DNA from 4 places in the Aminobacter sp. MET-1 genome. Region 2 is predicted to be linked to each of the others. Evidence: predicted binding sites of a transcription regulator. Region 2 holds the regulator's gene; each other region holds the start of a gene.
What was found. Region 2 encodes LexA, which represses DNA repair genes until DNA is damaged. Its sites were predicted from a motif close to TGTTCNNNNTGTGTTCNG; they were not measured.
Positions count from the first base shown of each region.

Region 1 (7,693 bases), on a different contig from region 2:
AACTTGGCGCGGATGTTTCTGACGTGGCTGTCCACGGTGCGCTCGGAAATGTGGATGTTGGCGGCATGGCTGGCCTCGATCAGCTGATTGCGCTTCAGCACATGCGCCGGCCGGACCATCAGCGTCTTGACGATGGTGAACTCGGTGGCCGTAAGATCGAGGTCGCGATTGTCGAAGCTGACCGCCCGCCTCGCCGGATCGAGCGCAAGGCGGCCGTGAGCCAGGCACTGCGGCGCGGCATCCATGGGGGCGGTGCGTGCACGGCGCAGGATGACGTTGACGCGCGCCACCAGCTCCCTCGGACTGAACGGTTTGGTGACGTAGTCGTCGCCGCCCATCTCGAGGCCGAGGATGCGGTCGATTTCCTCGTCGCGGGCCGAGAGGAACAACACCGGCACGTCGGAGGTGCGCCGGAGCCTGCGGCACAGTTCCAGCCCATCCATCTCGGGCATGCCGACATCGAGCACGATCAGGTCGGGCATGCGGCGTTCGATGCGCTCAAGGGCCGCCATGCCGTCGGCAACGGGCTCGGTCTCCATGCCGGCCTTGTCGAGGGCAAAGCAGATCACGTCTCGGATATGAGGATCGTCGTCGACGACGAGTATGTGGCGGGACATCGCCGTCACCGCGGAGCATTCATGGTGGGAACAAGCGGCTGCCCGAGATACCGTGCGAGCCGGTGGTTGCGGAAGCTCCAGGCACGCCAGTTCTGCTGGTCGATGCGGAAACGGTCCGTTTCGCGCCAACGCGCCCAGAAGCTTGGCTCCATGTCTGCCCCCATGCCGTTCGAGCGTTTGTAGGCCAGATCCAGCGCGGGAATCGCGGCAGGCCCGAGCGAATGCAGATATGACCAGTCCAATTCAGTTCCCCTGCCGGACATTTCACGACTATGGGTAACGTTGTAGTGGGCGATGATTGCGGCGAAGTTGACGAAACAACAGGTGTAGAGAACCGCAGAAAGCGTCAGCATGTTGGCGCCCAGCAACCATTCGTTCGACTTCTCGAGCACGATGCGGGCGACAATCAGCACGATGCCCGTCGCCACCAGCCCCATCCAGATGAAGGCAGCGACGCGCCAGTAGGTCAGCGAATAGATGTCGACATAGAGATCGAGCCGCAGGATCGACGATATCACCAGCACGACGTTCTGCGCGGACCAGAGATAGACAAGAGCGCGGATGCGACGATCGGCCGACGTCGGACTGCCGGGCCTGAGGGCGGCAAGCACGAAGACTGCGGCAAGCAGGGCCGTGACGATCAGGGCATAGGCGCCTCGATGCGCATAGGCTGCATAGGTCAGCCCGGCGGGCGGCTCGACGCCGCCCCAGAGATAGGCGCCGTCGAGCACGGTCTGCACGGCAAACAGCAGGTTGAACACGACGAGGGCGCGCAGGATCGCGGCTGTGCCGAACATCGCCTGTTGCAGGGTGGAGACCGTGCTGCCGTCCTGGTCGGGTGTGGAAGTTCTCACCGTGGAAGAGATGTATCTGCGGCACCAGCGAGGCAGTCGCGGCCGGAGGAAGCCCCAGACGAGCCCGATCACGATGAGCCAGAAGGCCAGCCGCCAGATGTCGAGAAGGTCGAGGATGGCCCTCAGGTCGATGAGCGATATCCAGTGGCCGATGACGGGGTTTGCGATGCCGAAGAGCGTGATGAACACGCCCCCCAGCGCAACAGTGAGCGTCCATGCCGCGAGACTTACGAAGCGCACGCCTTTGCTGGACCTGGTCAGTTTCCGCAGGCGCGGGACATCGTGCATCAGGCTGAAGGGAACGGCCACGAGAAATCCGGCGACGAGCTTGAGGACGTTTGTCGAGCCTGATCGCAGGCGCGCCGAGATCGACAGGGCAAAGACAGAAAGTCCAGCAGTCGAAACCGCTGCCGAAAGCGGGCTGACATTCTCGGCAAGCGGCAATACGGCCGCGGCGGCGATCGCCAGCTTGGCCAGGAGCGGACCGGGGTAGGGCGATCTCGGGTGGAGGGCGATCAAGGCCGCGGCGACAAGGCCCGCGAAGATGAACAGTGAGATGCCCAAGGGCTGTCTGAACAGCAGGAAATCTGCTGCCAGCGTCAGCAGCAGAACGATGCCGATCCTGGTGGATAGAGCTGCCGGATACGCGGAGAGCTTCATGCGCTGCGCTCCATCTCGCCGGCCCGGCGTTCTGCCGATTTGACCCTGGAAAGCGGGATGACAACAGCGGGAACTTGGGGGCGGGCTTGATCAGCCAGCCACCAGGCTTCCGAGAGGAGCCTTACGGGCAGTTGCAGGGGCGTGCGGGCAGCGATGTCTGATGTCGTTTGCATGCGGCATGTGTGCCGCCGCATCGGGCGCGCATGGTGGCCGGAACGAGGAGATGTTCAGGAGTTTCGTGCAGGTTTCGTGCAGGGCGTCGTCGAATGGCAACGCGCCGGATGCTCACACCGGGTTCACGAACCCGTCCAGCACCTTTTTCTGGCCGGCCTTGTCGAAGTCGATGGTCAGCTTGTTGCCGTCGATGGCCGAGATGTTGCCGTTGCCGAATTTCTGGTGGAACACCCGGTCGCCGACCTTGAAGCGCGACGGTTCGGTGGCGACGGATTTTGCCACCAGTTCGCCGTCGATGGTGCGCCCCTTGACCGAGCCGCGGCCGGCGCCGAAGCCGGAATCGGTCTCGCCATAGCCGATGCGCTCGACCGAGTGGCCTGAGCGCGAGCCCCAATTGCGGTCGGTGGCCTCGGTGCGGTTCTGCTGCGCCCGCTGCCAGCCGGGCGTGGCATAGGTGTTGGAGAAGGATTTCTGGCCGACATCGTCGAAACGCGAGGCGCCATAGGGATTGCGGCTGCCGCCGCCATAGCCGCCATATGAATTGCCGGCATCCGCCACCTCGACATGCGCCTCGGGCAATTCGTCGAGGAAGCGCGAGGGGATCGTCGATTGCCACAGGCCGTGGATGCGGCGGTTGGAGACGAACCACAGATGCAGGTTCTTCTTGGCGCGGGTCAGGCCGACATAAGCAAGGCGGCGTTCTTCCTCGAGACCCGAGCGGCCGCCTTCGTCGAGCGCGCGCTGGTGCGGGAACAGGCCTTCCTCCCAGCCGGGCAGGAACACGGTCTCGAATTCGAGGCCCTTGGCCGAGTGCAGCGTCATGATCGAGACGGCGTCGAGCTGCTCGTCCTGCTCGGCGTCCATGACGAGCGCGACATGCTCGAGGAAGGAACGCAGCGACTCGTATTCCTCCATGGAGCGGATGAGCTCCTTGAGGTTTTCGAGCCTGCCCGGCGCTTCGGCCGAGCGGTCGTTCTTCCACATGTCGGTATAGCCGCTCTCTTCGAGAATGATCTCGGCGAGTTCGGTGTGCGGGGTGTTGTCGAGCGCCTTCTGCCAGCGTTCGAAATTGGCCGCGACCTCGCGAAGGGCGGCGCGCGGCTTGGGCTTGAGCTCATCGCTTTCGGCAAGCTGGGCGGCCGCCTGGAGCATCGGCATGCCGAGCGCGCGGGCGGTGTCGTGGATCTGACGAATGGTGGCTTCGCCGAGGCCGCGCTTGGGCACGTTGACAATGCGCTCGAAGGCGAGGTCGTCGGCCCCTTGGGCGACGACCCGGAAATAGGCCATGGCGTCGCGGATCTCCTGACGCTCGTAGAAGCGCGGGCCGCCGATGACGCGGTAGTTGAGGCCAAGCGTGACGAAGCGGTCTTCGAACTCGCGCATCTGGAACGAGGCGCGCACCAGGATCGCCATGTCGTTGAGATTGTGCTTCTGGCGCTGCAACTGCTCGATCGTCTCACCGACGGCGCGGGCCTCCTCCTCGGAATCCCATGCAGCGTGAACATTGACCTTGGCGTCGTCGGGATCGGCCTGTTCGGTGAACAGGGTCTTGCCGAGGCGACCCTCATTGTGGGCGATCAGATGGGCGGCAGCGCCCAGGATGTGGTCGGTCGAGCGATAGTTGCGCTCGAGCCGGATGACGACGGCGCCGGGAAAATCCTTGTCGAAGCGCAGGATGTTGTCGACCTCGGCGCCGCGCCAGCCATAGATGGACTGGTCGTCGTCGCCGACGCAGCAGACGTTCTTTTGCCCCGGAGCGCCGGTTTCCTGGGCCAGGAGGCGCAGCCACATATACTGGGCCGTGTTGGTGTCCTGGTACTCGTCGACCAGGATGTATTTGAAGCGCTTGTGGTATTCCTTGAGCACGTCAGGATAGGCGCGGAAAATGCGGATCGGGTGGCACAGAAGGTCGCCGAAATCGCAGGCGTTCAGCGTCTGCAACCGGTCCTGATAGGCCCTGTAGAGCTCGCGGCCCTTGCCATTGGCAAAGGAGCGGGCATCGCCCTCGGGAATCTCCGACGGGCCGAGGCCCTTGTTCTTCCAGCCATCGATCATCATGGCGAACTGGCGCGCCGGCCAGCGCTTGTCGTCGAGGCCTTCGGCCTGGATCAGCTGCTTGATCAGGCGGATGACGTCGTCGGTGTCCAAGATGGTGAAGTCGGAACGCAGGCCGGCCAGTTCAGCATGGCGGCGCAGCATCTTGACGCCGATGGAGTGGAAGGTGCCGAGCCACGGCATGCCTTCGACCGCTTCGCCGACAAGATGGCCGATGCGCTGCTTCATCTCGCGCGCCGCCTTGTTGGTGAAGGTGACGGCGAGGACCTGACTGGGATAGGCGCGGCCCTGGCTGAGGATATGGGCGATGCGGGTGGTGAGCACGCGCGTCTTGCCGGTGCCGGCGCCGGCGAGCACAAGAACCGGGCCCTCTGTCGTCTCGACGGCCTGGCGCTGCTCGGGGTTCAGGCCCTTGAGGTAATCGGGCGCCGATGGGGCCTGCCGTGCGGCCATGGCGCGCGCGGCGATACCGCTGGGCGCAGGCGTGCTGGCAGCCCGGGGCGGCATCCCGCCGGGCTCGTCGAAAAAGGGCATGTCGTCCGGAAAGTCTGACATTTGCCCCGAATGTAGTGATTCGGGGCGGAAAGGCCAGCCGCGTCTCTGTTTTGTTCTGGTTTTGCCGGGAAAAGCGACGGCATTGACCCCGCCGCTGCCGCCTTGCTAGCTTGCCACAAGGCTTGATGTGGCCGGCAGTCCGCGCCCCGACAAGGGTATGGCGAACACATCGGACGCTTCCGTCACTGATCCCGTGGGATGGTGAGAGCATCGGCAATGCGGGCACTGATGGGATTTCTCGCCACATCCAGAGGATCGGAAGATCATGCGAACCTATCGTGACGCAAAGGCGATGGCGAAAGCCATGCGCGAGGCGCTTGCCCAAAAGAACCTCGATGTCAGCCACAGCGAGGCGCTGGAAATCGTCGCCCGCCAATTCGGCGTCGACACCTGGAACATCCTGTCGAGCAAGCTGGACAAGGCGGAAGAGCCCACGGCCGGCGTTGTGAGTTTCACCCAGCCGGTGCCGATCTTCCGCATCTTCGACGAGGACAAAGCGAGGGGCTTTTATGAAGGCTTTCTCGACTGCACGATCGACTGGGAGCATCGCTTCCATCCCGGCGCGCCGCTCTACTGCCAGGTGTCGCGCGGAGGCTTGAGGCTGCACCTGTCGGAGCATTCCGGCGACGCCAGCCCCGGTGCGACGGCCGTCTGCTACATGAAGGGCGTCGAAGCCTTCCAGAAAGGGCTGATCGCCAAGAACTACAAATACAACCGGCCTGGCCTGGAGAAGCAGGAGTGGGGGCTGGAGTGCGAGGTGATCGACCCGTTCGGCAATCGCATCCGCTTCATGGAAAGCCAGGACTAGGCAGCTTTTGACCGGGCAGCTTTCGAAACGCGCCTGCGCTGCTTCGGCGCGGGCGCGCGGAACTTCACGCAACCGTGACACCAACTACAATTGCATACGCTACACTCGCCGCCTGAAGTCGAAGACAGGGAGCGAGACATGACAGGACCTGCCATCACCCAGGCAATGATCGATGCCTATGACGAATACACCCATCTGACGCTCGACCGGCGCGGCTTCATGGAGAAGCTGACCAGGCTGGCCGGTTCGGGGGCCGCAGCGGCCGTCATCGTGCCCATGCTTGCGGCCAACCAGGCGCGCGCGGCAATCGTCGCCGACGACGACAAGCGCTTGAAGGCCGAGGATATCGCCTATCCGGGCGCCACAGGCGAAATGAAGGGCTATCTGGTCCATCCCGCCGACCAGTCGGGCAAGCTGCCGGCGGTTATCGTCATCCACGAGAATCGCGGCCTGAACCCGCATATTCGCGACGTGGCGCGGCGCTTTGCGCTCGAAGGCTTCGTCGCGCTGGCTCCCGACTTCCTGTCGCCGCAGGGCGGAACACCTGCCGATGAGGACAAGGCGCGTGAGATGTTCGGCAAGATGGACGCGGCGCAGACAACCGCAAATGGCGTGGCGACGGTGGCCTTCCTCAAGGCCAATGAGCTGTCCAACGGCAAGGTCGGCGCGGTCGGATTCTGCTGGGGCGGCGGCCTGGTCAACACGCTGGCGGTCAATGCGCCGGAGCTTTCGGCCGGCGTCGCCTATTACGGCGCCCAACCCAAGGACGAGGCTGACATTGCCAGGATCAAGGCGGCGCTGATGCTGCATTATGCCGGCAAGGATGAGCGCATCAACGCGGGCATCGATGCCTACAAGGCGGCTCTGGAGAAAGCCGGCAAGGAGTTTCAGGTCTTCGTCTACGATGGCGCGCAGCATGCCTTCAACAACGACACGTCGGAAGCACGCTACGACAAGGCGGCGGCCGATCTCGCCTGGGGGCGGACGGTCGCGTTCCTGAAGGACAAGCTGGGATAGGGCGTTTTCCGCTTCGATCCTGAATCCCGTCCACGGAAAAGCCCGCGCACATGGCGCGGGCTTTTTCGTCTGGCTTGAAGTCAGAGCCCGAAATGCCCCTTGAGTGCGGGCACCGCCTCGACGAGGCCGTTGACGGCGGTGGGGCCGGCGGCAGTCTTGGCCTGGCTGATCAGGGTCTCGCCTGCCTGCTCGATCTGGCTCGTGTCGAGACCGAGCGATTGCAGCTGCGAGAAGCCGTTGACCATGGCGCCGGCTTTTTCGCCGAGCAGGCCGCCAAGCGCCGAGCTCAAGCTGCCGAACAGGCCGCCCTGGCCGCCGGAAGCAGCCATGACGTCGTTGTTGTGGGCGAGGTCGTCGGCGCCGGGTATCTTCGAGAAGATCCCGGCACTGGCCACCCCGCCGGACTCATGTTCGATCACCGAAAGCAGCATGCCGACAGCCTTCTCGGCTATCGCCGGATCGACGCCGATCTGGGTCGCTACGGAATCGACGATGTCCTGAGCATTCATGCCTTGCCTCCTTAGCCCTGGGCCTTCAGCTTGGCGTTGCACTGGCTCCAGAATTGCGGCCACTTGGCGCCTGCAGGCAGCGTGCCCGCGGACTTTTCGCTCTGCCATTCGGTCGAGCATTCATGGATGCGCTGACGGAAGGCGACTTCACCCGGCGACAGCGGCTTGCCGTTGGCCGAGGTGGCGGGCATGGCCTGCTTGGCCGAAGCGACGGTGGGTTCGGCCGGCATCGTGGCATCGGATTTGTCGTTCTTGATGCTGGCGCTGCAGCTTGACAGGAAGTCGGGCCACTTCTGGCTGCCGAGCGTGCCGGCCGTCTTGGCCGCCTGATATTGCTGGCTGCAGATCTGCTGGGTGGTCTGATGGCCGGCTGTGTTGCCTGAGGCGGCCGATGCGGACTTGGTGATTGCTGACTTGGTGGTGCTGGTGTTGGTGTTTGCCGGC
Region 1 is NZ_JAMSHL010000015.1:85,796-93,488, forward strand. It holds gene NDO48_RS20080 (response regulator transcription factor) at 1-617, opposite strand, end outside; gene NDO48_RS20085 (DUF4173 domain-containing protein) at 623-2,131, opposite strand; gene NDO48_RS20090 (ATP-dependent helicase) at 2,417-4,915, opposite strand; gene NDO48_RS20095 (glyoxalase superfamily protein) at 5,181-5,723, shown strand; gene NDO48_RS20100 (dienelactone hydrolase family protein) at 5,862-6,740, shown strand; gene NDO48_RS20105 (DUF2780 domain-containing protein) at 6,821-7,249, opposite strand; gene NDO48_RS20110 (hypothetical protein) at 7,261-7,693, opposite strand, start outside.
Region 1: NDO48_RS20090 (ATP-dependent helicase) is a predicted target of LexA. The motif match lies at 4,956-4,973, and genes of this name have one in related genera.

Region 2 (7,693 bases):
AGGCACACGCGCGAAGAGCTGCGTGGCGGTGATTCCTCCTACAATGCGGCGGCATTGCGTGGCGTGATAGAGGGTGCCAAGGGTGCCTATCGCGACACGGTTCTGATGAATGCCGGCGCCGGCCTGGTTGTCGCCGGTAAGGTCGCAACCATTGGCGAAGGCATCAAGCTTGCCGCCGATGCGATCGACAGTGGCCGCGCCCGCGCCGTGCTCGACCGGCTGGTCGGCATCTCGAACGGATAGCACCATGGCCGACATCCTCCGCCGCATCGAAGCCTACAAGCGCGACGAGATCGCAGCTGCCAAGGCCCGCCTGCCGCTCGGCGAACTGCAGGCGCAGGCACGCGATGCCGACACGCCGCGCGGCTTCCTCAAGGCGCTGGAAGCCAAGCGCCGCGAGGGCCGTTTCGGGCTGATCGCCGAGATCAAGAAGGCGAGCCCGTCCAAGGGCTTGATCCGCGCCGATTTCGATCCGCCGTCGCTGGCTCAAGCCTATGCCGGGGGCGGCGCCGCCTGCCTTTCTGTCCTGACCGACACGCCGTCGTTCCAGGGCGCCCCGGAATTCCTCACCGCGGCGCGCAAGGCCTGCGCCCTGCCCGCGCTGCGCAAGGACTTCATGTTCGAGCCCTACCAGGTCTACGAAGCCCGTGCCTGGGGCGCGGACGCCATCCTGATAATCATGGCGAGCCTGAGCGACGACGATGCCAGCCGCCTCGAGGACACCGCCTTCGAGCTCGGCATGGATGCCCTGATCGAGGTGCATGACGAGGAAGAGACCGAGCGTGCGCTGAAGCTTGAATCGCGGCTCCTCGGCGTCAACAACCGTAACCTCAGGACCTTCGAGGTGAGCCTCACCACGTCGGAGCGGCTGGCGCCGATGGTGCCGGCGGATCGCGTTCTGGTCGGCGAAAGCGGCATCTTCACCCATGACGATTGTCTGCGGCTGGAGAAGTCGGGCATCGGCAGCTTCCTCGTCGGCGAAAGCCTGATGCGTCAGTCCGACGTGGCGGCAGCGACCCGCTTGCTGCTCGAAGGCGCGCAGCAAGCGGCCGGAGCCTGACATGGCAGCGGCGCTCACCCATATCGGTGCCGCGGGCGAAGCCAACATGGTCGATGTCGGCGACAAGGCCGAAACGACCCGCACGGCGATCGCCGAAGGCATGATCGCCATGCGGCCCGAGACGCTTGATCTAATCCTCTCCGGCAACGCCAAGAAGGGCGACGTGCTGGGCACAGCGCGCATTGCCGGCATCATGGCGGCCAAGCGCACGCATGAGCTGATCCCGCTCTGCCATCCGATCCTGCTGACCAAGGTGACGGTTGAGATCGAGCCGGACGAGACCCTGCCCGGCCTGCGCGTGACCGCACTTGCGCGCGTCACCGGCAAGACCGGCGTCGAGATGGAGGCGCTGACGGCTGCCTCAGTTGCCTGCCTGACCATCTACGACATGGCCAAGGCGGCCGACCGCGGCATGGTGATTTCAGGCATCCGGCTGATCGAAAAGACCGGCGGCAAGTCGGGCGACTTCAAGGCGACAGAATAGATGGCACTGCTGCCGGTCACCGAGGCTCTCGAACGCCTGCTTGAAGGTGCCGCACCCACCGGCACGGATCGGGTTACCCTGCACGAGGCAGCCGACCGCGTTCTGGCGGCACCGCTGTACGCCTTGCGCACCCAGCCGCCTTTCGACGCCTCCGCCATGGACGGCTATGCTGTCAGGGCAGCAGACATCGCCACGCTTCCGGCGAAACTTTCAGTCATCGGCCAGGCCCCGGCGGGACGACAATTCACCGGGACCGTCAGTACGGGACAGGCAGTGCGCATCTTCACCGGAGCGCCGGTTCCCGCGGGGGCGGACACCGTGGTGATCCAGGAAAACGCGCGTGATCTCGGCAATGGTGCGGTCGAAGTGCTGGAACCGACAGATCCCGGCCGCAACATTCGCCTCAGCGGCCTCGATTTCAGCGAAGGCGACCTCATCCTCGACGCCGGCCGCCTGCTCGATCCGGCAGCCCTCTCGCTGATCGCCTCCGCCAATCACCCCGACGTCCAGGTGGTGCGCGCACCACTGGTCGCGATCATCGCCACCGGCGACGAGCTTCTGCTGCCGGGTAGCACGCCCGGCCCCGACCAGATCATCTCGTCCAACGCCTATGGCGTCGCTGCAATTGCCCGCTCGATCGGCGCTCGTGTGCTCGACCTCGGCATAGCCGCCGACAGCACGGACGCCATCTCGGGGTTGGTCCAGAAAGCACTCGACGCCAAGGCCGATGTCATCGTCACACTGGGCGGTGCGTCCGTCGGCGACCACGACCTAGTGCATCGCGTGTTAACCGGCCTCGGCATGGATCTTTCGTTCTGGAAGATCGCCATGCGCCCCGGCAAACCGCTGATGTTTGGTCGCCTCGGCGCGACGCGCTGCGTCGGCCTGCCCGGCAATCCGGTCGCGAGCCTCATCTGCTCGCACATCTTCCTGAAGCCGCTGCTGGCAAAATTGGGCGGACGCTCTCACGTCGCCGACATCAGGGACGGTGTGCTCGATACGCCGATGCCGGCCAACGATCTGCGTCAGGATTTTGTCCGCGCTGTCGCACGCCAGACCCTTGATGGGCTCGTCGTCACGCCGTTTACGGTGCAGGATTCGTCCATGCTCCGGACGCTGGCCGACGCCAATTGCGCTGTTATCCGCGGCCCCTTTGCGGAACCGGCCGAATCCGGCAGTGCCTGCCGCGTGCTGATGCTGCGCTGAACAATCCCGCCGATAACCTTCACGAAATTTAAACAGTTGCGGAACACAACTGGAACAGATAGTGTTTGTTCCGGGTTTGTTTTTCTCGCGATTCCTTGGGGGCGGCGATGCTGACGCGCAAACAACATGAGCTTCTGCTGTTCATCCATGAGCGGTTGAAGGAGGCGGGCATCCCTCCATCCTTCGATGAAATGAAGGAAGCGCTCGACCTCGCCTCCAAGTCCGGCATCCATCGCCTGATCACCGCACTCGAGGAACGCGGCTTCATCCGCCGCCTGCCCAACAGGGCACGAGCGCTCGAAGTGCTGCGCCTGCCCGACTCGATTGCGCCCGGTCTCAACGCTGCCAGGAAGTTCTCGCCAAGCGTCATCGAAGGGTCGCTTGGCCGCAAGCCCGAGCCGTCGCGCCCGGCCGCTGCAAGCAACGACGACGATGCCGTGTCCGCCATTGCCATTCCAGTCATGGGACGGATCGCTGCGGGTGTGCCGATCGACGCGATCCAGCACCGGACACACACCATTTCGGTGCCGCCAGACATGATCATGGGCGGCGAGCACTATGCGCTTGAGGTCAAAGGCGACTCGATGATCGAGGCCGGCATTTTCGACGGCGACACTGTCATCATCCGGAATGCCAGTACCGCGAGCCCCGGCGAGATCGTCGTGGCCCTCGTCGACGACGAGGAGGCGACGCTGAAACGTTTCCGCCGCAAGGGCGCCTCGATCGCTCTGGAGGCAGCCAATCCCGCCTATGAGACCCGCATCTTCGGGCCAGACAGGGTCAAGGTGCAGGGCAAGCTCGTCGGGCTGATCCGCCGCTACTAGGGCAACTCCCAGAAGACGAAGCGTTTTCCGTCTCAAGTTGTGTAAGAGCAAAGACATTGAGCGTGGCCGCAATCCGAGGAGAGCGGAAATGGCGATGGTAGTCTTGAGATGCTTCGAGGCCGTATAGACCGCAGTTTCGAGCTTGCCGCATATGGCACGCTTGCCTGCGGTGGGCTATTCGGTCGTCGCGTTGTCTGGCTGTTTTCTCACCGCCTCTTGGCGATTGGGTGCAAGTCCCCTCGCCTCGCGGGAAAATTGGCGGTGCGCATGCCATGGCCGGTAGGGCTCGGTGATGGCATATTCGACCGATAGCACCGACGCGCCGCCCGCCACGACTGGCGTCAGATAGACCGCGGCGCTGCCCAGACGCGCCAGATCGCGCTTGGTCACTACGGTTGCGACCTGCCCGCCACAGACATCTCCAGCAGTCGCATCGTCGATGACGACGAGTGCAGCCGTTCGGCAGACTTGCCACGCCGCAGCAGCATTGGACGCGTGGACAACCGTCGCGCCGGATTGATGTCGAAGCGTGCACAAACCCGCGGAGCAGTGGAAGGCACTTGCGCCGGCGACGGTTTTGACGGCGTCCTCAGCTGGCGCAAGGCCTTTGGCCCGACCATTCGCAGGAAGGCTCTGCGGCGCGGCCCCAAAGCGTGGGCCATCGGCAGCCGGAGCTGCGGTCCCTCTGGTCTTCTCTGCATCCTGCGACGGCTTGCTAAGCTCTTCCACCGCCAACGCCCGCATCCAGTTGTCTGACGTGAACTGGTTTGGCCTTGGCCTGTTGACCGCGAGCTTGCCATCGTCGGTGGCGACGCCGACGAGGCGTCCATCTTCGGCCACGAGCACATCCGGCGACGGCGCGACGCCGATGACGAGCACGCCGGCCACGACGAATGGCACTGCGGCAAGGCGCAGCCAGGTCGTCGCCGTCGCAGCGACGACAAGGGCTATTGTCACCAGCACGACCGACCAGGTCGATACCAGCCCGACGGCGTCCAGCGGCGAGCGGTCGGAAATCCATTCGGCCATGGCGATCATGACGCGCAAACCGGCGCCCATGACATCGAGGAACGGCCCATCCAGTCCGAAGGGCATGGCTAGGCTGGCGAACACCGCGAACGGCATCACCAGCACCGATACGACAGGCATGACCGCCAGATTGGCGACGAGGCTGAGCGGCGACACACGCTGGAAATGCCAGGCGCCGAACACTGCCGTGGCGACACCGGCGATGATGGAGGTAGCGACAAGGCCGACTGTGGCGTTGCGCCCCCAGTGCCAGGCACGCGACCACAATGTCATCTCGCCAACAGGCTGTGCCTGCTCCTCACGGCGCTCGGACCACCAGCCATAGGCCCCGACGAGTGCTGCGGTGGCGGCAAACGACATCTGGAAGCTCGGACCGACCACCTCATGCGGCGACACCAGAATGACGATGATGGCGGAAATGGCGAGATTGCGCATCGTCAGCGCAGCACGATCAAACAGCACCGCAGTCAACATCACGGCCAGCATGACGAAGCTGCGCTGGGCCGCCACCTCTCCGCCCGAGATGAACAGATAGGCGGCAATGCCGACCAGGGCGACGACGGCGGCGTATTTCTTGACGGGATGCCGCGATGCGAAATCCGGGAAGGCGGCAAAGCCAAGACGCATAAGGAACATCACCGTGCCGGCAACCATCGCCATATGCAGGCCGGAGATCGAGATGATGTGATAGAGCCCTGTTCGGCGGAGAGCCTCATTGACATCTTCGGGGATGCCGCCACGCACGCCGACCACAAGTGCTGCCGCGATCTCGCCTTCGGCACCGCCAATACGCTGGCGGATGCGCTCAGCAACTCGGTCACGGGCATTCGCCACCCAGGCCAACATACTTTGAGTTGGCGTCTGCTCTGTCGTCGAGGCCGCCAGATCTGGCCCCTTCATGAAGAACCCGCTTGCGCCGATGCCGTCGAAATAGCTCTCGAAGGAAAAGTCGTAGCTGCCGGGGCGCACCGGCCCCGATGGCGGCATGAGCCTGGCGTAGCCCTGCACCGTCGAGCCGGCGACCAGACCTTCAGGCGCTTGGCGGGCGACGAGCCTTACCCTATCGGGGGCAAAACGCAGCCTGGGTCTCGCGGTCGTAGCCACATCGATGGTAAGGCGCAGACGCCCCTTGTCGAGATGGTCGATGTCCACCACCCTCCCGCTCAGGGTGGTCGAAACCTCGGCGCCGAGCATCTTTGTAGCCATCCTCATGGTTTCAACCTTGGCGGCGACCAGGCCGAGCGCCATGCAGGCCCAGGCCGCTAGTCCGAGATGGACGATCCTGCGCGACCGGGCCAGCACGCAAAGCGCAAGCATGAGCCCGAACGCCGCCACGAGAGGCAGCAGCTCGGGCTCATTGCGCAGGTTGAAATAGATCAACGCGCCCAGGGCGAGGAAGACCGGGACCAGCATGAATGCCGCACCGCGTTCGAGCTCGGCCTCGACGGCAAGCTGAACCCGAGCGGTTCGCAGCCTCCTGGCCAGATCCGATCCAGCCAGCCACAGACGATCCGAGACGTCCCCGAAGAGGGTTGGGGCCGTGGCTTCCGCGGCATTGCCGGGCGCGTCGGGCAGTCGTTCGGGCGCTGGGATCAAAGTCGGAAGCGCAGCCGGACGGTTCAGCAAGTCGCGCTCGCTGACCTCCACCGCCGGACTTTCTCCGGCCTGCCCCTCCCGCACCCGGTCGCCCATCGGGCCTGCCTCTTGCGCCCCTGACCTTCTATGCTACATCAACGCCACCGAAACACCATGCGCCGCCGGTCCTCCGGCCGGGCGACGCCATGCTTCCTTGGAATCTGCTATGTCCGTCGTCACCCGCTTCGCCCCCTCGCCCACCGGCTATCTGCATATCGGTGGTGCGCGTACCGCCCTGTTCAACTGGCTCTATGCCCACCACACCGGCGGCAAGATGCTGCTGCGCATCGAGGATACCGACCGCGAACGCTCGACCGATGCTGCAACCGCCGCGATCCTCGAGGGCCTGACCTGGCTGGGACTCACCTGGGAAGGTGCGCCCATCTCGCAGTTCGAGCGCGCCCCGCGCCACCGCGAAGTGGCCGAGGAACTCGTTCGCATGGGCAAGGCCTATTATTGCTACACCACGCCGACCGAGCTCGACGAGATGCGTGAAAAGGCCCGCGCCGAAGGCCGCCCGCCGCGCTATGACGGACGCTGGCGCGACCGCGATGCTTCCGAGGCGCCTGAAGGCGTGAAACCGGTCATCCGCATCAAGGCGCCGCAGGAAGGCGAGACGCTGGTGCGCGACCGCGTGCAGGGTGACGTTCGCTTCCCCAACAAGGATCTCGACGATTTCATCATTCTGCGTTCGGACGGCGTGCCGACCTACATGCATGCGGTCGTCGTCGACGACCATGACATGGGCGTGACCCACATCATCCGCGGGGACGATCACCTTACCAATGCCGCGCGCCAGACCGTCATCTATGACGCCATGGGCTGGGACGTGCCTGTGATGTCGCACATTCCGCTGATCCATGGCGCCGACGGCGCCAAGCTGTCCAAGCGTCACGGCGCGCTCGGTGTCGATGCCTATCGCGGCATGGGCTACCTGCCCGAGGCGCTGCTCAACTATCTCGCCCGTCTCGGCTGGAGCCACGGCGACGACGAGGTGATGAGCATTGAAAACATGATCGCCTGGTTCGAGATCGAGGACGTCAACAAGGGTGCTGCCCGCTTCGACTTCGCCAAGCTGGAAGCGCTGAACGGCGTCCATATGCGCCAGATGGACGACGCCAAGCTGCTCGACATCTTCGTGGCCACTCTGCCCTATCTGCCCAACGGCGCGACCGTGGCCGACGGACTCAACGACAAGACGAAAGCGCAGCTGCTCGCGGCGATGCCCGGCCTGAAGGAGCGCGCAAAGACACTCATCGAGCTCGCCGATGGCGCAGCCTTCCTGTTTGCTCAGCGTCCGCTGCCGCTCGACGAGAAGGCAGCGACCCTGCTCAACGACGCGGCAAAGGCCATCCTCAAAGGTGTGCATGGGGCACTCAGCTCCGTCGACTCAGGCTGGAGTGCAGCTTCCGCCGAAGCTGCCGTCCGCGAGTTCGCAACACGCGAAAATGTGAA
Region 2 is NZ_JAMSHL010000005.1:328,484-336,176, reverse strand. It holds gene trpD (anthranilate phosphoribosyltransferase) at 1-243, shown strand, start outside; gene trpC (indole-3-glycerol phosphate synthase TrpC) at 248-1,060, shown strand; gene moaC (cyclic pyranopterin monophosphate synthase MoaC) at 1,062-1,544, shown strand; gene glp (gephyrin-like molybdotransferase Glp) at 1,545-2,750, shown strand; gene lexA (transcriptional repressor LexA) at 2,858-3,574, shown strand; gene NDO48_RS10290 (ComEC/Rec2 family competence protein) at 3,749-6,295, opposite strand; gene gltX (glutamate--tRNA ligase) at 6,405-7,693, shown strand, end outside.

Region 3 (7,693 bases), on a different contig from region 2:
CGCTGAAGAGCGGCGATGTGACGATTGCGCTGCGGCCCGACCTCGCGCCCAAGCATGTGGCGCAGATCAAGACGCTGGTGCGCGAAGGCGCCTATGACAATGTCGTGTTCCACCGCGTCATCGGCGGCTTCATGGCCCAGACCGGCGACGTCGAGTTCGGCAACCAGAACAACAACTACAATCCGGCGCGTGCCGGCATGGGCGGCTCGAAGCTGCCGGACCTGCCGGCCGAGTTTTCGCAGGAGCATTACAAGCGCGGCGTTGTCGGCATGGCCCGGTCGCAGGACCCGAATTCTGCGAATTCGCAGTTCTTCATCATGTTCGACGCAGCGCCCTCGCTCGACGGTCAGTACACCATCGTCGGCGATGTCGAGAGCGGCATGGATCTGGTCGACGGCATCAAGAAGGGCGACGCGGCGCAGAACGGCGTCGTCAGCGACCCAGACAGCATGATCAAGGTCCGCATCGCCGCGGACAAGAAATAACCTGAAGCAAGGAAGGACTTTCACAATGGCCGAGATCAAGGATCGCGAAAACGCGCTGATCATGGAAACCACCAAGGGCAAGGTGGTCATCGAACTGCTGCCAGACCTCGCCCCCGGCCATGTCGGCCGCATCAAGGAACTGGCTCGCGAGGGCGCCTATGACGGCGTCGTGTTCCACCGCGTCATCGAGGGCTTCATGGCTCAGACCGGCGACGTGCAGTACGGCAACTCGACCAAGTCGTCGTTCAACCCGTCGCGCGCTGGCATGGGCGGCTCGGACAAGCCGGACCTGAAGGCCGAGTTCAACAACATGAACCACAGCCGCGGCACCTGCTCGATGGCACGTTCGCAGAACCCGAACTCGGCCAACTCGCAGTTCTTCATCTGCTTCGAGGATGCCGGCTTCCTGAACCGCCAGTACACGGTCTGGGGCCAGGTTATCGAAGGCATGGAAAATGTCGACAAGATCAAGCGCGGCGAGCCGGTGCAGGATCCCGACAAGATCGTGTCGCTGAAGGTTGCAGCGGACGTCGCGGAGTAAGAAATGGCTGGCGCTCTCTGGTCGCTTCTCGGCGTTCTGGCGGGCGCCTTCATTGCCATTCAGGCTCCAATCAATGCGCAGCTGGCGCGCGGGCTGGGTGTGCCCGTCGCGGCGGCTGCGATTTCGTTCTTGTCCGGCGCGATCGTGCTTGGCGTGATCACCGTTCTCACCACCCGCACGCAAGGTCTGGTCATTGACTGGAAAGCACCGGCGCCCTGGCTGTTCGTGGCCGGTGGCGCGCTGGGCGCTGTTTATGTGACGAGCTCGGTGCTTCTGACCCCGCGTATCGGTGCTGCAGCACTGATGGCTTTCCTTGTGGCGGGACAGTTGCTGGCCGGCATGCTGGTCGACAAGGCCGGCCTGCTGGGTGTTGCCGTACGTGAGATTTCCATGGGTCGCATCGTCGGCGCCATGCTGCTGCTCGCAGGCGCACTGATGATCCGTATCTACTGATGCGTGTAGACCTTTTCGATTTCGAACTGCCGGAAGAGTGCATCGCGCTGCGTCCTGCCGAACCGCGCGACACGGCGCGGCTGCTCAGCGTGCGCCCAGGCGAAGCGCTGGCTGATCTGTCGGTGCGCGACCTGCCGTCGTTACTCGAGCCCGGCGACGTGCTTGTTCTCAACGACACGCGCGTCATCCCGGCTCAGCTCAAGGGCCGTCGGGTGCGCGGCGAGGCTGTCGCCCATGTCGACGCGACGCTGCACATGCGCACTGCGCCTGACCGCTGGTTGGCGTTCATGCGGCCGGGCAAGCGGGTGGCGGTCGGCGACCGCATCCAGTTCGGTCACGACGCCGAGGCTTGCATGCTCGGGCAGCTGGACGCCAGCGTGATCGAAAAAGGCGAGGGAGGCGAGGCGCTTCTGGCCTTCGATCTCGCCGGACCAGCGCTGGACGAGGCGCTGCATGCCGTCGGCCACATTCCGCTGCCGCCCTATATCGCCTCCAAGCGCGATGATGACGAGCGCGACCGCAAGGATTATCAGACCGTCTATGCCCGCGAAGAGGGCGCGGTCGCAGCGCCCACTGCCGGCCTGCATTTCACACCCGAGCTGTTTGCGGCGCTCGAGGCACTCGGTATCGAAAAGCAGTTCGTGACGCTGCATGTCGGCGCCGGCACCTTTTTGCCCGTGAAGGCCGACGATACCGCCGAGCACAAGATGCATGCCGAGATCGGCCATGTCTCGGCCGAGACCGCGGCCGCATTGAATGCGGCGCGGGCGCGGGGCAACAAGGTGGTCGCCGTCGGCACCACCTCGCTGCGCCTGATGGAGAGTGCGGCGCGCGCCGACGGCACGCTGGCCGCCTGGTCAGGCCCGACAGACATCTTCATCACGCCCGGTTACCGCTTCAAATTCGTCGATGCGCTGATGACCAATTTCCATCTGCCGCGCTCGACGCTGTTCATGCTGGTCTCGGCCTTTGCCGGGCTGGAGCGCATGCACGAAGTCTATGCACATGCCATTTCGAACGGCTACCGCTTCTATTCCTACGGCGACTCCAGCCTGCTGTTCAGGGACGACCGATGAGTTCTGAGTTCACCTTCAAGCTGCTCGCGACCGACAGCAAGGCGCGGCGTGGCGAAATCACCATGCCGCGCGGCACCATCCGTACTCCGGCTTTCATGCCTGTGGGCACCGGCGGCACTGTCAAAGCGATGTATATGGACCAGGTGCGCGGCGTTGGCGCCGATATCATCCTGGGCAACACCTATCATCTGATGCTGCGCCCCGGCGCGGAACGCGTGGCCAAACTCGGCGGCCTGCATGATTTTGCACTCTGGCCGCATCCGATCCTGACCGATTCCGGCGGTTTTCAGGTGATGTCGCTGTCGAAGCTGCGCAAGATCAGCGAAAAGGGCGTGACCTTCCGCTCGCATATCGATGGTGCGCCTTATGAGATGTCGCCGGAGCGCTCGATCGAGATTCAGGGCCTGCTCGATTCCGACATCCAGATGCAACTCGACGAATGCACCGCATTGCCGTCGACGCCCAAGGAAATCCAGCGCGCCATGGAGCTGTCGCTGCGCTGGGCCGAACGCTGCAAGACGGCTTTCGGCGACCAGCCCGGCAAGGCGATGTTCGGCATCGTTCAGGGCGGCGACATTCCCGACATGCGCGTGCGCTCGGCGCAGGCACTGAAGGCGCTCGACCTCAAGGGATATGCCGTCGGCGGCTTGGCGGTCGGCGAACCGCAGGAGGTGATGCTCGACATGCTCGACATCACCTGTCCGGAACTGCCGGCCGAGAAGCCGCGCTATCTGATGGGCGTCGGCACCCCTGACGACATCATCAAATCGGTGGCGCGCGGCATCGACATGTTCGACTGCGTGATGCCGACCCGTGCCGGGCGTCACGGCCTTGCCTACACCCGTCGCGGCAAGGTGAATTTGCGCAACGCCCGCCACGCCGACGATCCGCGTCCGCTGGACGAAGAGAGCGATTGCCCGGCCGCGCGCGACTATAGCCGTGCCTACCTGCACCACTTGGTGAAGTCGGGCGAGTCGTTGGGCGCGATGCTTCTGACCTGGAACAACCTGTCCTATTACCAGCATCTGATGAGCGAAATCCGCGCCTCGATCGAGGCCGGGCGCTTTGCCGATCGGACCGCCGAGATCAGCGAAGGCTGGGCGCGGGGCGATGTACCGCTGCGCAAAGGCTGAGCTAAAGCTCCTTTTCGGCGAGTTCGCGGAAGGCATCGGGCACCGAGCCTGCGCGTCCGAGTGCCACCGAGGCGTATCCGACTGCTCCCCAGCCGAAACGTTCGCGGATGGCGTCCATGGCGCGGTCGGCGCCCCAGCGCGCCTGGCCCTTTTGCGTGCCCGGCCGGTGCTTGTCGTCGGCGAGGCCCAGCGGCAGTTCGAGCTGCAGGCCCGAATGTTCCTCCAGATGCGAGACCGAGATTGCCAAGAGCGAGATGGTGCGTTCGCCGGGATATTGGGCAAGTACGCCGCGCACCAGTTCCTCCGCGATTTCGGAGATCATCGCGGTGGCGGAAATCGGTGCGTCCAAGGTGATCGACCGCGTCACCGAACGCAGATCCGCAAAGCGGACGCGGGCGGTAACGGTGCGCCCTGGGCGCGACTTGGCGCGGAGGCGCGAGGCGACGCGGTCGGCGAGATGGCGCAGGGCGGGGATGTAGATTTCGGGTCGTGCCAGCTTCATGCCGAGCGCCGACTGGGCGCCGGCGGAATGGGCGCGGCGATGCGGCTGGAGACGGCGCGGATCGCGGTTCCAGGCAAGTGCCGATAGTTTTTCGCCCGCGGCAGGGCCGAGCAGGCGTTCCAACACCTGCCGGTTGGAATTGGCCAACTGGCCGATGGTGGTGATGCCGGCATCAGCCAGGCGCTTTTCGGTCGCCGGACCGACGCCCCACATCAGGCCGACGGGCAGTCCGTGCAGGAAGGCGATTTCGGTGCCTTCACCGACCAGGACAAGGCCGTCGGGTTTGGCGACCTGCGAGGCGATCTTGGCGAGATGTTTGGTGCGGGCGACGCCGACCGAGATCGGCAGGCCGAGCTCGGTGCGAACCCTGTGTCGGATCTCTTGCGCAATCTCCTCTGGCGAACCGAAGAGATGGGTGCAGCCGGCGACATCGGCGAAGGCTTCGTCGATGGAGATGCGCTCGACGACAGGCGTGAAATCGCCAAGCACCGCAATCGCTGCGTCTCCCAGCCGCTGGTATTCCCTGAAATTGCCGCCGACGAAGATCAGCCCGGGGCACAGTTCACGGGCGCGGCGGCCCGGCATGCCGCCACGGACGCCGAAGGCCTTGGCCTCGTAAGACGCGGCGAGCACCACCCCACCGCCGACGGCAACGGGTTTGCCCAGCAAGCTCGGGTCGAGCAGCTGCTCGACCGACGCATAGAAGGCGTCGAGGTCGGCATGCAGGATGGTGGCTGCGCTTTCCATGGGGGCGCTCTGGTGAAAATGAATTGGAACATAAAGAGAACGCGCGCACGAAAAGTCAAGCGCTGGCGCAAGCGGTGACGCCTGGTGCGGGCTTATAGAAACAGTTGGTCTCGACTATGGTGCTGCGCGATCCAAGGAGAATCTCATGACCGTCTCGCCGCGCGTTCCGACTTTCGAAGACGTCAAGGTTGCGGCTTCGCGCATTGCCGGCCACGCGCATCGGACGCCGGTGCTGAGTTCGCGTACAGCCAATGCCAAGGTTGGCGGCGAGCTGTTCTTCAAGGCGGAGAATTTGCAACGGGCTGGCGCCTTCAAGTTTCGCGGCGCCTACAATGCGGTTTCGGCGCTGTCATCAGAAGCCAGGCAAAAGGGTGTCGTCGCCTATTCCTCCGGCAATCATGCGCAAGCGCTCGCATATGCAGCAACGCTCCTCGGCGCGCCGTCGGTCATCGTGATGCCCAAGGATGCACCAGAGATCAAGGTCGCAGCAACCAGGGGCTATGGCGCGGAGGTGGTGTTCTTCGACCGTTACACTGACGATCGCGAGGCGATCGCGCGGGGCATCTCGGAGGCGCGCGGTATGACCATGATTCCACCCTTCGATCACCCAGACATCATTGCTGGCCAGGGCACGGCGGCACTGGAACTGATCGACGAAGTCGGGCAACTCGACATCCTCATCGCCCCGCTCGGCGGTGGTGGCCTGCTTGCCGGCTGCGCGCTGAGTGCCAAGGCGCTGGCTCCAAGCTGCCGCGTCATCGGCGTCGAGCCGGAGGCAGGCAATGATGGCCAGCAATCGTTGCGCAAGGGCGAGGTGGTGCGCATCGCGCCGCCCAAGTCGATCGCCGACGGGGCGCTGACCACTTTTGTCGGCGACAACAATTTCCCGATCCTGCAGGCCAAGGTCGACGATATTGTCACCGTCAGCGATGCGCAGCTTGTGTCGACGATGCGCTTCTTTGCCGAACGCATGAAGGTGATCGTCGAGCCGACCGGCTGCCTGGGGGCGGCTGCAGCGCTCAACGGTGTCATCGACTGCGCAGGCAAGCGCGTCGGCATCGTGCTCAGCGGCGGCAATGTCGACCTGAAGGCGCTGAGTGGGTTTTTCGCACAGGCCTGATATCCGGCCGGAGCCTGTAATTTCTCATGTCGCAAGACGTGGTGTCCAGGCCACAGCCAAAGCGCAAAGCTCCGCTCTGAAGATTTCGTGGCTGGACGCGGCAAGCAAGTCAAGCCTATGGCGCAGCTGTGCTCGGCCTCGTGAAGGTCGGCGAAAATTGCCAGGGACAATCGTGGATGAACAACAGATACGGAACGCTTGCTTCCTGGGTCTACAATCTCGACAAGCCTGTCGGCCGCTCTTTCGGCGATATCGAATATTATCGCGAACGTCTTTCTGAATGCACGGGCCCGCTGCTGGAGCCTGCCGTCGGCAATGGCCGGTTCTTCGTGCCGATGCTGGAGGCCGGCCTGGATATCTGGGGCTTTGATCCGTCGGAGGAAATGCTCGGCCATTGCCGCACGGCTTGCGCGGAGCGTTCGCTCGATGAGGCGCGGCTGAGCCGCGGGACGTTCGAGAACTTCAGCTGCGAGCGCAGGTTCGCGGTGATCGTCGTGCCGCTGGGCTCGTTCCAACTGATCACCGATGTGGCTGCGGCGAAGGCTACATTGCGGCGGTTCTTCGATCATCTGGTGCCCGGTGGCAGGCTGATGATCGACCTCGATGCCATCGGCGGCTTCCTGGGTGAGGGCGGCCGGGTGCGTAGCTGGAACACGGGGAAAGGCGACCTGCTGACGCTGACCGACACGCGTGTTTCGACCGACTACGTCGCGCAGACGACGGTGACGCATTTGCGCTACGAGCTATGGAAGGACATCAAGCTCGTCGACACCGAGCTCGAGCTGTTCAGCCTGCGCTGGTGGGGCGTCGAGGAGTTCGCCATGGCTCTGCGCGAGGCGGGTTTCGTCGATGTCGTTGCCTCGGGTGACTATCGCTACGGGCAGGCGCCGGCCAAGGGCTGTGACACGATCAGCTTCGAGGCGGGCCGGCCGGAATGAATTCAGTGGCTTGAACCTTTGCGGCAGCTCGACTATTTAGCGGCCATCAGCAATTTCAACAGGATGTGTGCATCAATGGATTTTGACCCGACAGCAACGCCGAACCGCTTTGCCATTGGGGAATTCCATGCCTGCATCAATCTCTCTGTCGAATATTTCCTGGTCCACGCCTGACGGCCGGATACTTCTTTCTGATCTATCGCTGAATTTCGAGGCCGGCCGCTCGGGGCTTGTCGGACGCAACGGCGTCGGCAAGTCGACGTTGCTGCATCTGATATCTGGCTCCCTGCAACCGCAGGCCGGCAAGGTGTCGGTCAGCGGGACGCTGGGACTGCTGCGCCAGGCGGCGCAGGTATCTGCTGGCGAAACCGTGGCCGACCTCTTCGGCGTTTCGACAGGGCTGGACCTGCTGCGCCGGGCCGAGGCCGGACTTGCAGATGTCGATGAACTCGCCGATGCGGACTGGACGCTGGAGGCGCGCATTGGGGCGGCACTGGCCCGCGTCGGGCTGAGCGCCGAACCCGACACCGGGCTTTCAGCACTTTCAGGCGGGCAGCGCACACGCGCCGGGCTTGCGGCGCTGATCTTCGGCGAGCCCGACTTCATCCTGCTCGACGAGCCGACCAACAATCTCGACCGCGACGGGCGGGCGGCGGTGATCGACCTGCTGGCCGGCTGGCGCGGCGGCGCCATTGTCG
Region 3 is NZ_JAMSHL010000008.1:67,243-74,935, forward strand. It holds gene NDO48_RS13480 (peptidylprolyl isomerase) at 1-485, shown strand, start outside; gene NDO48_RS13485 (peptidylprolyl isomerase) at 511-1,026, shown strand; gene NDO48_RS13490 (DMT family transporter) at 1,030-1,479, shown strand; gene queA (tRNA preQ1(34) S-adenosylmethionine ribosyltransferase-isomerase QueA) at 1,479-2,555, shown strand; gene tgt (tRNA guanosine(34) transglycosylase Tgt) at 2,552-3,688, shown strand; gene dinB (DNA polymerase IV) at 3,690-4,937, opposite strand; gene NDO48_RS13510 (threo-3-hydroxy-L-aspartate ammonia-lyase) at 5,083-6,057, shown strand; gene NDO48_RS13515 (class I SAM-dependent methyltransferase) at 6,234-6,995, shown strand; gene NDO48_RS13520 (ABC-F family ATP-binding cassette domain-containing protein) at 7,123-7,693, shown strand, end outside.
Region 3: dinB (DNA polymerase IV) is a predicted target of LexA. The motif match lies at 4,962-4,979, and genes of this name have one in related genera.

Region 4 (7,693 bases), on a different contig from region 2:
TCTCGATGTTGAGAACGACACCCAAGGCCAACACTCCAATTACACGGGCGCGTTGTCGCGCGCGTAGCTCTTAATCGATTCTAGGGCGCTATGCACCACACCGGCAAGTGGCGAATTGGCGCGGCGAAAGGTGTGGCGTTTACTTCGCCCGCTCAAACTGCGAATTTCCAGAGATGATCGAACTCATGCGCACCAACGACCCCGTCGTCCTGTCCTTCGTTCAATCGCTTCTGCGAGACTCCGGCATCGGCTGCTTCATCGCCGACCAGAACATGAGCGTGCTCGATGGCTCGCTGGGCATCCTGCCGCGGCGCGTCCTGATCGACGAAGACGATGCCAGGGAGGCGCGACAGCTGCTTACCGACGCCGGCATCGAGCACGAAATCCGCCTGAAGTGACCTCTGCCCCTTTAGAGATTGCCGGACCGAAGCTGCCGCCGCATACGGTGGATGCCTTCCATCGCGGCGACTTCTTTGTGGTGCAGCCGAAGAAGGGCGGACATCGCGCCGGCATGGACGCGATGATGCTCGCGTCCTCTGTCCCATCGACATTTGCAGGCCGGCTGGCCGATTTCGGCGCAGGCGCCGGTGCTGCCGGCCTTTCTGTTGCGTCGCGCTGCAGGTCGGCTCATGCGCTGCTGGTGGAACTGACGCCCGAGATGGCGGCCTTTGCCGAGGCGACGCTCGCGCATCCCGACAACACATCGCTCAAGGGGCGCGCAACCGTGCTGATGGCCGACGTGGCGCTATCGGGCAAGGCGCGCGCCGAGGCCGGACTTGCCAACGGATCGCTCGACTGGGTGATCATGAACCCGCCGTTCAACCCTCAACACCATCGCCCGACGCCCGACGCGCTGAAGCGGCAGGCGCATGTCATGGACGACGGGCTGTTCGAAAGCTGGATCCGCAGTGCCGCAGCCGTGGTCAAGCCGCGTGGCGGTTTCGCCATCATCGCTCGCCCGGAATCGCTGGTGCCCATCCTCAACGCCATGGAAGGCCGCTTCGGCAATGCCGAGGTCGTGCCGATCCACCCGCGCGCCGACGCGTCGGCGATCAGAGTCATCGTAAGGGCCGCGCGTGCCTCGCGCGCGTCCATGCAGATCTGCCCGCCGCTTGTACTGCATGAAGAAAACGACAGGTTCTCGCAACGCGCCGACGACATAAACAGCGGCCGCTCTTCGCTTTTCGGCGATTGAGCTCGCCTCAGACATTGCGGATGGCTACGGAATACATACATCCGGCATGTCCGGCGCGTCGGCCCGAAAGTAGAGACTTTCGGAACGAACGATGCGCAGATTGGAAAGGCTGGAGCGTATGTCATGCGTTCATTCGGACGCATTGAGCTCCAGAATCGGAGACGTGACGCTGTGAAGAAATTTTTCCGTCGCCTGCTGCCCAAGTCGATGCGCTCTGGCGACGTCACCATCCCCGTCCTGCGCCTGCAGGGCGCGATCATGGCCGGCGGCAGCCAATTCCGACCAAGCCTGTCTTTGGCTTCCACCGCCGGCCTGATCGAGAAGGCCTTTGCCATTCCCGGCCCGGCCGTCGCCATCTCGATCAATTCGCCCGGCGGGTCGCCGGTTCAGGCGCGGCTGATCTACAAGCGCATCCGCGATCTCGCGGCGGAGAACAACAAGAAGGTGCTGGTGTTCGTCGAGGACCTGGCGGCATCAGGCGGCTACATGATCGCGATCGCCGGCGACGAGATCATCGCCGACCCCTCGTCCATCGTCGGCTCCATCGGCGTCATCTCGTCGTCATTCGGCTTCACCGAGCTGATCAAGAAAATCGGCGTCGAGCGTCGCGTCTATACCGCGGGCGAAAACAAGGCGACGCTTGACCCGTTCAAGCCGGAGAAGGCCGAGGACATCGAGCGGCTGAAGAAGCTGCAGCTCGAAGTGCACGAAACCTTCATCGACATGGTCAAGGAGCGGCGGGGCAAGAAGCTCATCGACGATCCGGAGCTGTTCACCGGCCTGTTCTGGTCGGGCAAGAAGGGCCTCGAACTCGGCCTGGTCGATTCCCTCGGCGACATGCGCACCGTGCTCAAGGATCGCTACGGCCCAAAGGCCGAACTCAAGCTGATCACCCCGCCGCGCGGCCTGTTCGGACGCCGACTCGGCATGTTCGGCTCGTCGACGCCAACACTCGGCCCCGATGTCGCGTCTGCGTTCGCCGCGGGCATGGTGGATGCGGCGGAAGAGCGCGCGTTGTGGGGCCGGTTCGGCCTTTGAAAATGCAGGGACCGCGGATTATGATCGCGGAAAATCCCTGCCCGGCCGGACACATCAGGCGCCGGCGACCCAAGGGAGGAGAATGACATGCCGCAACTGATCTTCTTCGCGCTCGTGGTCGTGGTGGCCTGGTACGGCTACCGCTCCTTCATCCGCGAGGCCGAACGCGTCACCGCCAAGGTCCGCCGCCACGAGCGCCAGCGCCAGTCGGGCACGGACGGTACGCTGGTCAAGGATCCCAAGACCGGTGAATACCGGCTTGAAAAGGACTGACGGCCGCCCGTGACGCTGAACACCGCGCCGCTCGCCGAATTCGCCCCGGCCAAGATCAACCTCGCCTTGCACGTCACTGGCAGGCGTGACGACGGCTATCATTTGCTCGAGAGCCTTGTCGTCTTCGCCGAGCTGGGCGACCGCATCGCAGTTTCCACCTGTGAAACAGACAGCTTTGCCGTCAACGGCCGCTTTGTATCGGACGTGCCGCTCGACGGCGGCAACCTGGTGCTCAAAGCTCGCGACGCCCTGCGCGCCGCTTTCCCCGGCCATGCCCGCCCCGTTTCGATCGCGCTCGAAAAGAACCTGCCGGTCGCCTCGGGCATCGGCGGCGGCTCGAGCGATGCGGCCGCAACGCTGCGGGCGCTCGCCAGGCTTTGGCGTATCCCGGTCGGCGAGGCCGAACTTGCACGGCTGGCCCTGCCGCTCGGTGCCGACCTGCCGATGTGCCTTGCCGGACGGCCGCTCATGGCGCGCGGTATCGGCGAACATCTCGAACCGGTAGAAGATTTCCCCGCCCTGCCGATGGTACTGGTCAATCCCGGCATCGCCATATCCACGCCTGAGGTCTTCCGAGCGCTCACCCGCCGTGACAACCCGCCGCTCGCAGCCCTTACGCATGCCTGCGACATGTTCGAATGGTTCGCGGCGACGCGCAACGATCTCGAACCGGCCGCCATGTCGATCGTGCCTGCGGTCGGCGAAGCGCTCGATGCCCTGCGCCAGAGCGGCGCTGCCTTTGCCCGCATGTCGGGCTCCGGCGCCACCTGCTTCGGCATTTTCGCCAGCCAGGCGGCAGCCCAGCGTGCTGCGAATGCAATCGTCAGCAGGCAGCCCGGCTGGTTCACCGCCGCCACCAAGTCCATGATCCAGGAGCCAAGGCGATGAGCGAGCCCCGCGCCTTCATTCCCGTCGGCATTGCCGTGCTCACCGTCTCCGACACCCGCACGCTCGCAGACGACAAGTCGGGGCAGACGTTGGCCGACCGCATCGTGGCCGAGGGCCATGTGCTGAGGGCACGCGACATCGTCACCGATGACAAGGATAGTATCCGAGAGCGCGTCACCACATGGTCGTTAGACAAGGACATCGACGTCATCATCACCACAGGCGGCACCGGCTTCACCGGCCGCGACGTGACGCCTGAGGCGCTGGAGCCGATCTTCGAGAAGCGCATGGACGGCTTCTCCGAAGTCTTCCACCGCATTTCCTACGACAAGATCGGCACGTCGACGATCCAGTCACGCGCCACAGGCGGCGTGCTCAACGCCACCTTCGTCTTCGTGCTGCCTGGCTCGCCCGGCGCCTGCCGTGATGCCTGGGACGGCATCCTCAAGCCGCAGCTCGACTATCGCCACATGCCGTGCAATTTCGTGGAGATCATGCCGCGCCTCGACGAGCATCTTAGGCGCGGCGGCACCAAGTCAGCCTGAGCTATCTCCGCCCTGCAGCGACGGTGATTTCAGCTTCCAGCGTCTTCATCGCCAGCCCGCGTGCAATGCCCTCGGCATCCGCGCCATTGCGGGCCTGAATCGCCGCCTGCTTCCTAGTGATGACCAGCCCTTGCTCCAACGCCCGGGGCCGCGACGTGATGCGCTGCCACAACGGCCTGTTGCTCGCCTTCGCGCGGGTGAAGCGCGCGCCCATCGTCAGCTTGGCCGTGTGGCGCATGACATCGTCTGTCCAGCCGTCAGCCAGCCGCGCCCCTGGCTCGAGCAGAAGCAGCCAATCGCCCTTCGCCTGCGCGATACCCGCCTTTATGCCACCTTCGGCCAGGAACACGCAGCCGGCATGCTCGGCGACATAGTGGGTCTGGTCGGTCGAGCCTTGATCGCAGACGATCACCTCGCGCACGACGCCCTCAACGGCACCGCCGACCAGCGACGCCAGCGTCCGGGCCAGAGCTTCCTCGTCGTTTCGCGTTTCGATCAGCACGCTCAGCATCCCTAGCCGCATATCCGAAAGCAGGCCGATGCGCCAGCGCGGTCGAGCAAACGACAAAGTTCTTGCTTTGTTCTCATTTAAGAAATAGGAATAGTTTCATGTCGGGCGAATCGACGGCCGGCCATTCCCACCGGGAGACAATGAGATGGAACCCATTGCACGGGCCGATGTCGCAGCTTTCAAAGGCGGTGGCGCGACAATGGCCAACGCGATGATCGAAGAGAGTGGCCTGCGCATCAATCACGAGCGCCGGCGCGGACGTGGCTCCGGCGTCAACCCCTCCGGGCGTTTCGAACCGACGACGCGTCATGTCTTCGACGACGGCTGGAGCACCATCGAAGAACTGCCGCCTTTCAAGACCGAAGTGCAGGTGGAAAAGCCGCGCACCATCATCACCCGCAACGACTCCCCCGACATCTCCTTCGACCGCTCGATCAATCCCTATCGCGGCTGCGAGCACGGCTGTGTCTATTGCTTCGCCAGGCCAACCCACAGCTACATGGGCCTGTCGGCAGGACTGGACTTCGAGGCGCGGCTGTTCGCCAAGCCCGATGCGGCAAAGCTGCTCGACCGCGAGCTGTCGAAGGACGGCTACCAGCCGCGCACCATCGCCATCGGCACCAACACCGATCCTTACCAGCCGATCGAGAAGAACTGGCGCATCATGCGCGAGGTCCTCGAGGTGCTGGAGGCGCGCAACCATCCTGTGGGCATCGTCACCAAGTCGGCGCTCGTGGCCAGGGACATCGATATCCTGGCACGCATGGCGGAGAAGGGTCTCGCCAAGGTGGCGCTGTCGATCACCACGATGGACCGGCTGCTTGCCCGCACCATGGAACCACGTGCGGCGACACCGACCAGGCGGCTTGAAGCCATCCGCCAGCTGTCGCAGGCCGGCATTCCCGTCTCGGTCATGGTGGCGCCGATCATCCCCGGCCTGACCGACCAGGAGATCGAACGTATACTCGACTCGGCCGCCGCCGCCGGTGCGACCGGAGCCGGCTACGTCATCCTGCGCCTGCCGCTCGAAGTCAGCCCGATCTTCAAGGACTGGCTGTTGCGCCACTATCCCGACAGCTATCGCCATGTGCTGTCGCTGATCCGCTCGATGCGCGACGGCAAGGACTACGACGCTGAATGGGGCAAGCGCATGCGCGGCAAGGGCCCCTATGCCTGGCAGATCGGTCGCCGCTTCGAGATGGCCGCCAAACGGCTTGGCCTCAACTCCGAGCGCACCCCGCTCAGGACAGACCTGTTCAAGGCCGCCCCGAAAGACCAGCAGCAGTTGATGCTGCTCTGACCCTACAAGAGAATCCCGTCCGGCCTCCCCCGTGGCCAGCTGACGGTGCCTTCCCGAGCCGCCGCCCCATACGGACGGGAAGGTCTTGCGGAGAATCGGAGCCGATGCGAGCATCGCCGCACTATGGCTCGCCCGCGTTCCGATTCTCCGCCCCTCTTCGAGATCGTCGAGAAACCCGACTTCTCCTTCGAACAAAAGGCGATGAAGGCCGGGCAGTGGCCATGCGCCGGCATGGATGAAGCAGGGCGCGGCCCACTCGCCGGCCCTGTCGTGGCTGCGGCGGTCGTGCTCGACCCCGACAACATCCCTGCCGGCTTGGACGATTCCAAGCGTCTCAGCGCAGCCCAGCGCGACGCATTGTTCGACGAGATCCTGAGCAAGGCGCTGGGTGTGGCAGTGGCGTCGGTCTCGGCCGACAGCATCGACCGCAGCGACATCCGCAAGGCCAGCCTCGAGGCCATGCGGCGCGCGCTCGCCGGACTGCCGGTCGTTGCCCAATCGGCGCTCGCCGACGGCCGCGACGTGCCTCCCGGCCTCGCCTGCACCTGCAAGGCGCTGGTTAAGGGCGACCAGCGCTCGCAGTCGATCGCCGCAGCGTCCATCGTCGCCAAGGTTACCCGCGACCGGATGATGACGGCCTGCGGCGCCAACGATAATCGCTACGGCTTCGAAATCCACATGGGCTATGCGACCGCACGCCATCGCGCGGCGATCGTCGAACATGGCGCATCCATCCGCATCCACCGCGTCTCCTTCGCGCCGTTCAAGGACTGACGCCGTCCGCGGCCGGCGGTCCGTTGCGCAGATCTTTTCAAGCCCGGGGCCGCAGTCTCATCGCTGGTGACACTTCCCCGGTGCGACCGCAGGGCGGCTCATTGTTTCCTCCAACAAAAAAGCCGCCGGAAATTCCAGCGGCTTTCTCATATTGGGTAAGTCCAGCTCGACTTAGTTGAGCTTGGCCTTCACTTCCTGGACCGAGCTCTTAAAGCGGTCGGTGCTGGTCTTGGCGTCGAACTTGCTGCCCAGAATCTGGCGGGCGGCTTCGACGGCGAGGTCCACTGCGTTGGCGCGGACTTCGTTGATCGCTTCCTGCTCTGCCTGGCCGATCTTCTGCTCGGCGAGCGCGGTGCGGCGCGCGACATATTCTTCGGTCTTGGCATGCGCCTCTTCGGCGAGCAGGCCAGCTTCACGCTTGGCGATCTCGACGATTTCGGCTGCTTCCTTTTCCGCTTCCTTGCGCTTGCGCTGGTACTCGGCCAGCAGCTGCTGCGCTTCTTCACGCAGCTTGCGTGCATCCTCGAGTTCGGCGCGGATGCGATCCGCACGGCCGTCGAGAGATTTCGCCAGCATGCCGGGCACCTTCAGGTACACGATCAGCGCAACGAAGAGAAACAGAGCGACTGTTGCCCAGAATGTAGCGTCCATCGCTTGTCTCCTACTTGCCTGCGGCCTTGACGGCAGCGGCGATGTCGGCCTTTTCGACCTTGCCTGCGCCAAGCGCCTGGACGATCGCCTGGGCGGTGTCCTCGGCGATGGTGCCCACTTCCTTCATGGCGTTGGCCTTGATGGTGGCGATGCGCGCCTCGGCGGCAGCGAGCTTCTGCTCGAGACCGGCCTCGACTTCCTTGCGCTTGCCTTCAGCTTCGGCCTTGGCCGCGTCGCGGGCCTCCTGGCCAATGGAATTGGCCTTACCCTTGGCCTGGGCCAGTTCCTGCTCGTAGGCAGCAACCGCTGCGTCCGCCTCGGACTTCATCCGCGCGGCCTGATCGAGGTCGCCGGCGATGCGATCACGGCGAACTTCCAGCGTACCGCCGACACGCGGCAGAACGACGTTCTTCAGGAAGAGGTAGAACAGGCCGAAAGTGATGGCGAGCCAAAGGATCTGCGACGGATAGGTCGTAGAATCGAATGGCGGAAAAACGCCGCCGCCGTGCCCACCAGCT
Region 4 is NZ_JAMSHL010000013.1:44,904-52,596, forward strand. It holds gene NDO48_RS18185 (polyprenyl synthetase family protein) at 1-25, opposite strand, end outside; gene NDO48_RS18190 (DUF2007 domain-containing protein) at 174-398, shown strand; gene NDO48_RS18195 (tRNA1(Val) (adenine(37)-N6)-methyltransferase) at 395-1,195, shown strand; gene NDO48_RS18200 (S49 family peptidase) at 1,367-2,233, shown strand; gene NDO48_RS18205 (hypothetical protein) at 2,321-2,506, shown strand; gene NDO48_RS18210 (4-(cytidine 5'-diphospho)-2-C-methyl-D-erythritol kinase) at 2,516-3,394, shown strand; gene moaB (molybdenum cofactor biosynthesis protein B) at 3,391-3,939, shown strand; gene NDO48_RS18220 (glycosyltransferase) at 3,941-4,450, opposite strand; gene NDO48_RS18225 (PA0069 family radical SAM protein) at 4,596-5,750, shown strand; gene NDO48_RS18230 (ribonuclease HII) at 5,874-6,524, shown strand; gene NDO48_RS18235 (F0F1 ATP synthase subunit B) at 6,696-7,175, opposite strand; gene NDO48_RS18240 (F0F1 ATP synthase subunit B) at 7,186-7,693, opposite strand, start outside.
Region 4: NDO48_RS18225 (PA0069 family radical SAM protein) is a predicted target of LexA. The motif match lies at 4,508-4,525, and genes of this name have one in related genera.